DNA from 3 places in the Shewanella sp. ZOR0012 genome. Region 1 is predicted to be linked to each of the others. Evidence: riboswitches for the same ligand, from Rfam matches in the RefSeq annotation. Region 1 holds a riboswitch; each other region holds the start of a gene.

Evidence for each region. A riboswitch is a leader RNA that binds a small molecule or an ion and turns the genes downstream of it on or off. The one in region 1 is predicted to bind lysine.
Region 2: another riboswitch for lysine. It lies ahead of lysC (lysine-sensitive aspartokinase 3); the one in region 1 lies ahead of L976_RS15950 (Na+/H+ antiporter NhaC family protein).
Region 3: another riboswitch for lysine. It lies ahead of L976_RS12565 (Na+/H+ antiporter NhaC family protein); the one in region 1 lies ahead of L976_RS15950 (Na+/H+ antiporter NhaC family protein).

The regions. Positions count from the first base shown of each region.
Region 1 is NZ_JTLE01000094.1:3,265,170-3,269,434, reverse strand. It holds gene L976_RS15950 (Na+/H+ antiporter NhaC family protein) at 291-1,871, opposite strand; lysine riboswitch at 1,955-2,126, opposite strand; gene L976_RS15945 (dienelactone hydrolase family protein) at 2,267-3,229, opposite strand; gene L976_RS15940 (hypothetical protein) at 3,512-4,265, shown strand, end outside.
Region 2 is NZ_JTLE01000094.1:3,554,479-3,558,743, reverse strand. It holds gene lysC (lysine-sensitive aspartokinase 3) at 1-1,295, opposite strand, end outside; lysine riboswitch at 1,439-1,613, opposite strand; gene L976_RS17180 (DUF3293 domain-containing protein) at 1,857-2,291, opposite strand; gene arcA (two-component system response regulator ArcA) at 2,874-3,590, shown strand; gene L976_RS17170 (S9 family peptidase) at 3,904-4,265, opposite strand, start outside.
Region 3 is NZ_JTLE01000094.1:2,486,221-2,490,485, forward strand. It holds gene L976_RS12550 (H-NS histone family protein) at 4-396, opposite strand; gene L976_RS12555 (electron transfer flavoprotein subunit beta/FixA family protein) at 706-1,455, shown strand; gene L976_RS12560 (electron transfer flavoprotein subunit alpha/FixB family protein) at 1,456-2,382, shown strand; lysine riboswitch at 2,478-2,674, shown strand; gene L976_RS12565 (Na+/H+ antiporter NhaC family protein) at 2,754-4,265, shown strand, end outside.

The sequences.
Region 1 (4,265 bases):
AACCTAGAACCTAGCACCTAGAGTCTTATCGCATATTGTTCAGGAGGTGTTCTTGCGAAATAAAGATACATCTTCCTGATGCAAGTGAACTGAATCGAGGTCACGATTAAGTTTCATCCTTGTTAAAAACCTAAGATAACGTTGTGTTTAACATCTGTCTACCACTTTCACATTACAAATTAGATAGTTAAGTGATGACTTAAGTTTGCTTGAATGGATGCAGGCTTACTCAAGCCCACAAAAAAGCAAGGGGCCCGTGGGCCCCTTGGTTGATAGCGTGTAAAAGTGCCTTATGCCGTAGCTAACAAAGGCTGATTTTTCGTTTTACGCAGATGATAAGCAGTGAAGAGCACAAACCACAGGGCGCTTACGGCGAATCCAGCTAAGGTTGAATGCATAATCCCCATGGCCAAATAGCCTAAGGTGGCGCCAAAGGCGATGGCTAACGCATAGGGTAGCTGGGTCATCACATGGTCAATATGGTGGCAACCTGCCCCCGTGGCCGACAAAATACTGGTGCTGGAAATCGGCGAGCTATGATCGCCAAACACTGAGCCCGCAAGCACTGCGGCAAGCATTGGCAGCATTAACGCGATATCGCTGGCTGCGGCCATGTCGCCGGCCAGTGGCAACATAATACCAAAGGTACCCCAACTGGTTCCGGTGGCAAATGCCATGGCGCAGGACAACACAAACACCACCGCAGGCAACACTTCCATTGGCAAATTACCGTTGGCGAGGGAGGCCAGATATTTGCCTGTCTCAACATCGCGAACAACCGCACCAATCGCCCAGGCAAACAGCAAAATATTAATGGCGGGTAGCATGGCCATCACGCCTTGCGGGGCGGCTTTAAGCCAGTTTTTTGCACCCAATTTTAACCGCAGCGCAAGCACAATTGACACCGCCAAGCTGCACAGCGCGCCATACACTAGCGAGGAGCCCACATTGGTGTTTTCAAAGGAGCCAAGTACGCTAAATGGCAGCCCTTTTTCATCCAATACAGCAGCTCCGGAGGAGATCATAAAATACACGGTCGCGCCGGTGAGGGTTAGGATCGGCAATACCATATCGATCATGCCACCGTTACTTTCTTCAGGGCTTTCCATATCTAAGCCGATTGGACGAGGCTTAGTCGGATCCCAAAGCTTCCCTTCCAGCGCCCATGCTTCATGTTTACGCATTGGGCCGATATCCATTTGAAAGATAATCACCACCAGCACCATCAACAGGGTAAACACGGCATACAGATTCATTGGGATCATCTCAACAAAGGCTGAGATTGGGCTTTGCTCACTAATGCCGTGGGCGGCCATAATGCCACCGATAAGCGCGATAATATAAGCGCCCCAAGAAGAGATGGGCATCAATACGCACACGGGCGCAGCGGTGGAATCTAAAAGATAAGCCAGTTTGGCGCGGGAGATTTGAAAGCGATCGGTCACCGGACGGCAAATAGCGCCAACCGACAAACTATGAAAAAAGTCGTCAATAAAAAACGCAAACACCATCACCCCAGTTAAGCCTTTTGCGCCGCGACGGGTCTTAGCGCGCTTAGCTGCCCACTCGGCAAAGGCGCGGGTGGCGCCAGAAACCGTCATCAGACTAATGAGTCCACCAAGCAGCAACATAAACAGCAACATATTGATATTGTCGCGATTAAGTGCGCCATCGACCCAAAAAATCTTCAGCACGGTATTGAACATATAGTGCAGTGAATCAAGGGGAGAAAACTGATTGAGTAACAAACTGCCGGCCACAATCCCTACGCCAAGGGATAACAGTACGCGACGTGTGATGATCGCCAAGGCGACGGCTAACAAAGGGGGAAGTACTGACCAACCTGAGTCAGCAAAATGACTAATGTCCATGATCTCTTTTCACCAAAAAACGGGTGGAGATCTACCGAGAGGATAAAGAAACAAAACCTATAGGGAGGTATTACTCCTCAGCCCCTTCAGGTAGCGCTCCATAGTGGATGACTATGGCAGTCTTGCACCTATTTGATGCAAAACCAGCAGCTCGGTTTGATGACCTGGCTACTTCGGCGCTGACTCCTTTCCTTGTACATCTGCGGCATCACCCTCCGCACAAGTAGTCATAGGCAGCGCGCCTCTACTTAAAGGTATTCGAGCGGGCATTCTAGCGAGATGGGAACCGATAGCAAGTATTTTGATCCCACTCGCGTATAAAACAACGAATCACCTACAAGTTGGCAACGCAAGAAACATCAGCCCATCAAGCGTTGCAATAGCGCCAAATGGACTTATACGAGTAAATGTTTACCAAAAAAATCTAAGGTTCTTGTCCATGCGAGCTCAGCCGTTTGCTCATCATAACGGGCGGTGGAATCGTTATGGAAACCATGATTCACATTCGGGTAAAGATAAGCGACGTAATCGGCTTTATTAGCCTTTAGCTGGGCTTCATACTCGGCCCATGTATCGTTAATCCGTTGATCTAAAGCGGCAAATTGCAACATCAACGGGCCTTTCACTCGGCTGCGCAGCTCAGTTGCTGCGGGTGTGCCATAAAAAGGCACGCCTGCCGCAAGCTCGTCCGGCATGGTTGCGGCAAGCATATTGACGATATAGCCACCAAAGCAGAAACCGACGGCGCCGAGTTTGCCATTACTCTGCGGGTGCGACTTTAAAAAGCGCGCGGCGGCGATAAAATCCTGCTCGATTTTGGCCCTATCGAGGCTCGCTTGCATGGTGCGGCCCGCATCATCATCACCGGGATAACCACCAAGGCTATAAAGCGCATCGGGGGCAAAGGCTATATAGCCCTTGGCCGCTAAGCGGCGAGCCACATCTTCGATATAGGGATTAAGGCCACGGTTTTCGTGTACCACTAACACCACGGGCGCTTTTTTAGTGGGATCTAAGGTCTTAGGATCGCCAGCCTTTTGGCCTGGGATCAGCAACGCGTTTGGCAAGACTAAATAACCGCGACCTTCACCATAACCATCGGGGGATGGAAATTTCACATAACTGGCTTGAATGCTGGGATCGTTAAAGGAGACTTGCTCGGCTAAGGCGTAATTAGGCATTAGTGCGCCCGTCAGCGTGGTCATGGTAAAACCCAGTGCCACTAGGCCCGCAAGGCGAGCCATAAACTCACGGCGGTCGATAATGCCGTGGGCATATTCGTCATACCAGTCAAAGGCTTCCTGAGGAATGACAGGGAAAGGTGGTGTGGTTAGTTCTGGCTTATGATCTGGGCTCATCGTTCTTTCTCCATTAAACAAGCTAACCACTGGTTTATATTCCCTAGCTTGTGAGTTATCTAGCGGCCTTACCAAGAGTAAAGGATGAGAGCTTGTCAGGGCAATTAGCTTTATGCCGCCCATTTAATAATTCTCCACTCATCAATAGCCAATTTATGGTTGATCATGCGCCCAAATTGGCGTGAGCTTTTTATTCCCTAGGGGCATTTTTGTGTATAATGTCGCCAAACAACATATTAATATCATTACATTTCAATAACATAAGTTACTAATGGAGTTCAAATGGCTATAGGGATATGCAGGGTACTTTGTACCACTGTCACGCTCACGCTTGGGTTAACGGCTTGCGATAATCAGGTTTCTGATAAGTCAGCAAGTATTCCCGCTTCGCGCGAGTATCAGATTATTTCTACTTCACACCTCAACGATAGTTTCGAAACTCGTAAAGTGTTGCAGGCACGATTGCTGCTGGATTACCAGTTACAAGATACAGAAGGTAAGACGGCCAGCTTAACCACACCACTAACCCATAATGCCCGCTTTTTTATCCAACCTAACCTGCTGCAAATTAGCGATTATGGCATGCCGATCCCAGTGAGTAATATCGACCCAAAAGCCAAATCCAATGAAATCGCTCAGTTGGTTAAAGATGGCTTTAATGTGGAATTTAACAATGGTGAAGTCCGCCAATTAACCCCCATTGCCAAGATGGATCAAAAAGATATCAAGGAGTTATTTGAGCGCTGGCAAAATCTTAATAACTTGTTTAAACAAGCCCCAACCTTGCCTGTGGCGCTTGAGCCTCGCGTCGGTTACAGCACAAGCGCCCCCATGGATGGGCGCTTAACTTGGACGGTTGAGCAGGTCAGTGAAGATAAATTAATCGCCGTGTTACAAGGTGAAAAAGGCAAGTATAAGGCCTATGGCAAGTTCGAAGTTAACCGCAAAACCGGTTGGTTAGAGAGCATGGCGTTTTTTCAACGGGAAGAGCGCCAAGGCAGCACTTTCACCCACCGCACAGTGATGGCGCCTAAGG
Region 2 (4,265 bases), 290 kb from region 1:
GCCACTAACACACACAAGTTATGCGGACTGGCACCTTGGCAGATCATGCGCACATTGTGGGGTTCGAGCACTTCAAACACGCGGCGACAAATACCCGCAGTCGTAGCGATGCGATTACCGATAATCGCCACTAGGGCTAAACCATCCTCCACACGCACGCGGCAATGTTGCGATAATTCTTGCAGTAACGCTTCACTTAATAAACCTTGCCCGCTTGAATCGGAGCCGGTTTTATCTAAGGTCAGGGATACGTTAACTTCGGAGGTGGTGATCAAATCCACACTGATCTTGTGTCTTGCCAATGTGGCAAAGGTTTCCGCCAAGAAGCCCTGCGCATGCAGCATTTGTAGGCTGTGCAGATTGAGTAGCGTCTGGTCGCGGCGCAGCGCCACCGCGCGGAACACGGGTGCATCTTCAACCTGATGGCGGATCCAAGTGCCACCCTTTTCAGGCTCCTTGCTTGAACCGACAAACACTTGAATTTGTTGGCGCACGGCCGGAAGAATCGTCGCAGGATGTAATACTTTAGCGCCAAAGGTCGCCATTTCGGCGGCTTCGTTAAAGCTGATTTCGGCAATCGGATGGGCATTTGGCGCGAGGCGCGGATCGGTCGTATAAATCCCGGCCACATCGGTCCAAATCTCAACCGCTGAGGCTTTTAACGCTTCGGCTAACAGTGCCGCAGAATAGTCGCTACCGCCACGGCCGAGAGTTGTGGTTTGCCCCGCTTCATCGGAGCCAATAAAACCTTGAGTCACAATCACTTGCTCAGATAACAGCGGCAGTAAATGCTCACTCGATAGCAAAGCAATTTGCTCAACCTGTGGCTCGGCGCGGCCAAAATGGCTGTCGGTGCGCAACACACGGCGCACATCGAAGGCACTTGAGTTGGCGCCTTTTTCGCGCAATACCGCCGCAAATAATGCCGACGAACACTGCTCGCCAAGGGACAATAACTCATCCATGGTGGCCTTACTGCGCTGGGACGCCAGCGCTTCGCTTAATACCGCCATACGGCTTAACAGCTTATCTAATGCGGCAGCAACATCGTTAGGGCGACCGAGTTTATCTAAGATAGCGTATTGAATCTGCGCAATTTGCTTTAATCGTTGTAAGCGACCATCGTCGTTTATTGACTCTTGGGTCAGTTCAACCAACAGGTTCGTCACGCCACTGGAGGCGCTAACCACCACTAAACGGCAATCGGGATTGCCCAGTACGATATCGGCGCAGCGATTCATTGCACCGTAATCGGCGACTGAAGTACCACCAAATTTTGCGACAACAAGAGACATTAGCGCACCTCCGCAGAAGCAGAAGACACGGCACAAACTAGGATAAGATATTGATTAACTAACATGATTACGCTCCGAACTAACTTCGTTCGAAGAGCCTGGTGCTCAATGATACGCACCCCAATAGAAGGGAAACAGCAATCGTCACCAGAAGCTCTCCACCAATTACAGGTGACAATCGTTAGGATTCAGCCTAAGCGACCGACATAAACATGCAGCAACCATATCTATGCCTCGGCGTTAATCTCCCTCATCAATCATCGCTGGAGTTTGTGCTCCTCTGACTGACTACCTAGTTAACGCTCCTCTTCTGTTCCTTTCCGCCGGAAAGGGACGAAAAAAGTAGCAATAAACCCCTAATGAAGTCAATGCTAATTTCACACACTATATACAAATTCAATAAACGCATTTAAAAACAATGGGAATTTAAAACGTTTGCGACTTATGCCAAACGAGAATAGGGAAAAATCAATCAGATCTAGCAAAGAAGAAAAACAAACTAGCCTTGCCGTGAGATCAGCAAAGCTTAGCCAGAGGAGCGATTAAAAGCGTCAATCGCGGTTAGGTGACCAAGTCCGGTAGCTCATAAACCAAACGCACATAGTCGTTAAATCGACCTAAACACACCTCTGTTTGCCCGGCTAATGTACAAGGCACTAAACTCACCTCGCCCTGTTCCACCATGTAGATAGCGTATTGATTAAACTTTTTCCCCAACTGCAAGGCCATGCTGCGATCAATAAACACGGCCCAGCTCTTCTCCATATGGGATAAATCTGGCGATGCCCCAATCAGTGCACGATAGGGACTGCCTAATAATTCAATTTCACGTAGAAGTTGGCGGTCGAGTAATCGGTTTTGGCTGGGAGTAAGGAGGGTTGAAGCGGGATTATGGGCGGTAATTACAGCAAAGGAAAAATCACAGGATAATGCTTGAGTAAGCAAAAACAACGGCGTTTGATAATGCTGCCACAAATCTTGAGTCATGTTGTCCATTGGTAGTCTAGTCGAAAAATGAACCCGCGCTAGTTTAACAGAGAGCCTAAAAAATCCAAAGAGGCGTGAACTGGCTCACAAGAATTAAAAATACATTAGTTATACTAATCAATGACTAAAGTAAATATCATGGTAAATCAGCGTCTCAGCCTGAAATTTGTTAACATTTCATTTGTTAACAAATGCCTAAAACGAGTACAATGTCGTCATTGGCCAGTTAAGCAGATAACATTAAGTTTGCTTAATCTTGACAAGGGTTTGTTAGATTCCTCTGCGAAATCACCTTATGCTGGCCAGACATCTTTTAAAATGTGTTCTACATTTGATTTATCATTTAAACATTTTAAAAAAAACAATAGTTAAGGAACTATTTTTAACTATTGCTTATCGAAGTTGATACTGGTTACGTTTTATCGTATTACACTTTAAACGTTCACTTATATACATCCTGACGTGTAGCCGTGAAGATCTTCCCTTTGAAGCACAGAGCAGTAAGTGGAAGTATCAACATTTTATGAATATAAGAATCCGATGTAAGTGATTCTTATGGTTAGAATATTGGTTAAAATTTAGGTACTTAATATGCAAAATCCGCACATTCTGATCGTTGAAGATGAAGCCGTTACCCGTAACACGCTAAGAAGTATTTTCGAGGCAGAAGGGTATGTGGTAACTGAGGCCAATGATGGCGCAGAAATGCATAAGGCTATGCAGGAAAACAAAATTAACCTCGTGGTTATGGACATTAACCTACCAGGTAAAAACGGTCTGTTGTTGGCACGTGAATTACGTGAAATCAACAACATCGGTCTGATCTTCTTAACAGGCCGTGACAACGAAGTCGACAAAATCCTTGGACTTGAAATTGGCGCGGACGATTATATTACCAAGCCGTTCAACCCTCGTGAATTGACGATTCGTGCTCGCAACCTTCTGACTCGTGTTAATAGCGCAGGCAATGAAGTCGAAGAAAAGAGCTCTGTAGAATACTATCGTTTTAACGATTGGAGCCTAGAGATCAACAGCCGTTCTCTCGTCAGCCCACAAGGTGAATCTTACAAACTGCCACGTAGCGAATTCCGCGCTATGCTGCACTTTGTTGAAAACCCAGGCAAAATCTTAACTCGTGCCGATCTACTGATGAAGATGACTGGCCGTGAGTTAAAGCCACACGACCGTACTGTTGACGTGACAATCCGTCGTATTCGTAAGCACTTCGAAAGCTTGCCAGATACGCCAGAAATCATCGCTACCATTCACGGTGAAGGCTACCGTTTCTGCGGTAACTTAGAAGACTAATCTTCAACTTACCGTTTGAACGCCATAAAAAACCAGATCCCAGGATCTGGTTTTTTTATCTCTGCAAAATAGGTTTTAGCTGTACGAAATAAAGCAAACTGGAAATCCAAATTACAACTCAGTGAACTGGAATATTGAGCGCCAGATAAGTATTGAGTGTGTTGTGATTAAACTAAGCAGCGTACTGTTAAATAAATAGGCTTAACTCAGAATCATACAAAATAAAAAAGAGTGAGGACGTTACCCCACTCTTTTAAAAAACGCCACTCTGACATAAATACCAGTCTGATATAAATGCCAACCTAATGCTGAGTTATTTGCCGCTTTTAAGCTGTCTATCGAGGAAATCCGCCAGCGAGCGGTATAAGTGATTACGCACTTTCTCACCGCGCATCGAATGCTTAGACCCAGGATAATCAATCATCTGGAACAGTTTACCTTCGTCCTGCAACGCCTTATACACGCGAGTACTGTTTTCAAACAACACGTTATCGTCGGCCATGCCGTGGTACATCAACAGCCCCGACTGGTAGTTTTTCACATAGGGGAACACGCTACTGGCTTCGTAACCCTGCTCATTATTCGCGGGATGAGCAAGATAACGCTCGGTGTAGTGAGTGTCGTACAAGCGCCAATCGGTGACGGGCGCGCCCGAAATCGCCGCCTTAAAGTAAT
Region 3 (4,265 bases), 780 kb from region 1:
GGATTAGATTAAGAAATCATCCATAGAACGGCCTTTATTGACTTCGTTCTTAAATACTGTTGGCATACGGCCTTGACCTGTCCACTGGATCACTTCGCCATCAACTTCAATTTGGTATTTCGCTGGACGAGGAGCGCGTTTCTTGCTCGAGGCTTTAACTGCAACACCACCTAAATCGTCGATTGATAAACCAACGGCTTCCATTTGTTGACGGATTTCTTCAATTTTTGCATTACGAGCAGCAATAGCTTGCTGTTCTTCTGCTTCCATTGACTCACGCTCAACTAAAATTTTATCTAGTTTAGCCGCTAAATCACGCAGTTCTTCAACGCTAAGATCTTTTACCGCAGCTTTAAAACGACGACCGTGAGTTAATATCTCTAAAAATTCGCTCATATCTATTTTCGTCCCACTCTATTTTTATTACAGGATAATGGTGAACAACAGCTAAATGATAGAAACTAATATTGCTCGAATCAAATAAAATTATGCAATAAACAAAAATTAAATATTATTTAATTTTTGAACTTTTTATATATGGCAAATAAGTGTTCAAAAATGTGGCCAATACGACAGTCTTAAAAATGCAAACAAGCGTTTGACTTTGGTTGACGTTAACGTTAACAGGACGTAAAGTGGCTCTATCCTGCATTGGTGATCACCAATGTTTTGTCCATGTACATGAAAGTGTAGGAAGGAAGCCCTATGAAAGTATTGGTGCCTGTTAAGCGCGTAGTTGATGCCAATGTGAAGGTCAGGGTAAAAGCTGACAACACCAGCGTTGATACCGCAAACCTCAAAATGGCGTTGAACCCTTTTTGTGAAATTGCAGTAGAAGAAGCGGTTCGTTTAAAAGAAGCGGGCAGTGCTACTGAAGTAGTGGTCGTGAGCATCGGCAATAAAGCCGTTCAAGAACAATTGCGTACCGCATTAGCATTAGGTGCTGATCGCGCGATTCACATTGATACTGAAGAAGAGTTAGCACCAGTATCAATTGCCAAATTACTTAAAGCCGTACAAGAAAAAGAACAAGCGCAATTAGTGCTGTTTGGTAAGCAATCCATTGATGGTGATAATAACCAAACGGGCCAAATGTTTGCTGCATTAACGGATATGCCGCAAGCGACCTTTGCTTCAGCAATTAAAGTTGAAGGTAATTCACTTCAAGTTGCTCGTGAGATAGATGGTGGTATGCAAACCTTAAATCTACCATTGCCAGCTGTGGTGACTGCGGATTTACGTTTGAATGAGCCACGTTATGCCTCATTACCTAATATCATGAAAGCCAAACGTAAGCCATTAGATGTGCTGACGGTAGCTGATTTAGGTGTGACGCTCAAAGCGCATCAAACGGTGATCAAGGTAACGCTGCCTGCTGAACGTAAGGCCGGTATTATGGTTGCGTCGGTAGCAGAGCTGGTTGAAAAGTTAAAGAATGAAGCGAAGGTGATCTAAATGGCCATTTTAGTATTAGCAGAACACGATAATGCGGCGCTGAAATTGGATACCGCTAAAGTTGTCACCGCAGCTCGTGCGATCGGCGGTGATGTACATGTATTGGTGGTGGGCCATCAATGTGGTGCAGTGGTGCAAGCTGCTCAAGCTCTACAAGGTGTCGCGCAAGTATTAGTCGCCGATAACAGTGCTTATGAAGCGCATTTAGCCGAAAACGTGGCTAAATTGCTGGTGGACTTAGCACCAAACTACAGCCATATTCTCGCAGCGGCATCGAGTGCGGGTAAAGACACGTTACCGCGTGTGGCAGCACTTTTAGATGTGGCGCAAATTTCGGAAGTGATTGGCGTGGTGAGTAGCGATACCTTTGTTCGCCCGATTTATGCGGGTAACGCGTTAGCGACAGTTCAAAGCCATGACGCTATCAAAGTGATGACAGTGCGTGCCAGTGCGTTCGATGCGGTGACACAGGGTAATAATGCTGCTGTGACTACCTTGGATAAAGTGTTTGAAGCCAAAGCTCAGTTTGTGTCTCAAGCGCTGACAGTTTCAGCACGTCCAGAGTTAGGAAATGCTGGCATTATCGTATCTGGTGGCCGTGGCATGGGCAGCGGTGAAAACTTCGGCATGTTAGAGCAACTGGCTGATAAGCTTGGTGCCGCAGTAGGTGCTTCGCGTGCGGCGGTTGACGCAGGCTTTGTTCCGAATGACTTGCAAGTCGGTCAAACCGGTAAAATTGTCGCACCTAATCTCTATATTGCAGTCGGTATTTCAGGCGCGATCCAACATTTAGCGGGAATGAAAGACGCTAAGGTGATTGTGGCTATCAACAAAGACCCTGAAGCGCCTATCTTCCAAGTTGCCGATTATGGCCTCGAAGCTGACCTGTTCGAAGCCGTTCCGCAGTTGATTGCAAGCTTGAGTTGATTTTATTTGTGAGCTAAGTCAAAGTAAGCGGCTTCGCGGTGGTAACTGCTTAGCCGCTTATGTTTTTATGAGCCTCACGCCCATGTATGGGCGTTCTTAGAAGTAGAGGCGCACCAAATATCAGTAGTGATCAGTAGGGTGATTCCGTTGATCGTTCACGAAAGGATTTGGTGCCGAAGTAGTTTGATTTATCACGATCAACTGCTGGGGTTGTGTCTAATAGGTACAACACTGCCATAGTATTTCCAGATACGGATATTAGGAATAGTTACTATGGAGCGCTACTGATAGGACAGGTGATCTTGGGTATCTATTGCCTTTTCCCACCAGTTCAGTCGCCCTCCATTCGTATTTTGACGAAGAAATAATCAATGACTGTAGTTAGTTATGCCGATTCGGCGCTTTCTTTGCTCCCGCCTGTGGTTGCAATTGTATTGGCGATTTTTACTCGCCGAGTGCTTCTTTCCCTCGGTTTAGGAATTGTGATTGGAGTATTATTGCTCAATCAATTTTCTCCTGTGGCCAGCGGTGAGTTTTTATTTAACAGTGTAAAAGGACTTTTTTGGTCGGAAGATGGCGTAAATTCTTGGAATTTATACATTCTCGGTTTCTTGATTGTATTGGGGATGATCACCGCTCTAATTACTGTGAGTGGTAGTGCTCGGGCATTTGCTGATTGGGCAAGGTTACATATTCGTAATAAGCGCGATGCGAAATTACTGACCATGTTTTTAGGCTGTGTTGTTTTTATTGACGATTATTTCAATAGCTTAGTCGTTGGGTCTGTCGCAAGGCCTGTTACCGACCGTTACCATATTTCCCGCGCTAAGTTAGCTTATTTATTAGATTCTACCGCAGCACCAGTTTGTGTCATTTCACCGGTATCAAGTTGGGGCGCTTATATTATTGCGTTAATTGGCGGAATATTAACAGCACATGGTTTTGCGGACTCTGGTCATTTGAGTGTATTTATTCAAATGATCCCTATGAATTTCTATGCAATTTTCTCTTTATTATTACTGCTTTGTGTGGCGTTTATGGGCTTAGATGTTGGCCCTATGCGTGAACATGAATTAAATGCCATGCGCGGTAATTTATACGATGAGACTAAAGGTTTACCGCCAGGTGCTAATGCTGATTTACCCGAAGCTGAAACAGGTAAAATCCTCGGGTTATTCCTACCTATCACAGTACTGGTATTTGCGACCCTGTATTTTATGATCGATAGCGGTGCTCAAGTATTAGCTAAAGAAGGCATTGAATTTAATATTATTTCTGCTTTCGAGAAAACCGATGTGAGTTCATCACTGTTCTTTGGTGCCCTGATTGGTTTAGCGGTTGCGCTGGTACTTAACTTAGTGCAAGGCGTTGAAAAATCAATGGTATTAAAAGGTGTAGTGCAGGGCGCTCGCTCTATGTTGCCTGCGATTTACATCTTGTTATTTGCTTGGACCATTGCAGGTGTGATCGGCCAGCTTGAAACCGGTAAGTTTATGGCTAGCCTAGCCACTGGGAATATTCCCTTTGCTTTCTTACCTGCATTAATGTTTGTGTTAGCGGGCCTGACTGCATTCTCTACAGGAACCAGTTGGGGTACGTTCGGGATTATGCTGCCGATTGCCGCCGATATGGCGATGGGCAGTCACACAGCCATGATGTTACCTATGCTGGCTTCGGTATTAGCGGGGGCGGTATTTGGTGATCATTGTTCACCGATTTCTGATACCACTATTTTGTCGTCGACGGGGGCCAGTTGCCATCATATCGACCACGTAGTGACGCAGCTTCCCTACGCCGTAATCGTTGCGCTGATCAGCATGATCGGCTACGTAGTGCTTGGCTTAACTGAATCGGTCAATGCAGGATTAGTGACTTGTAGCATA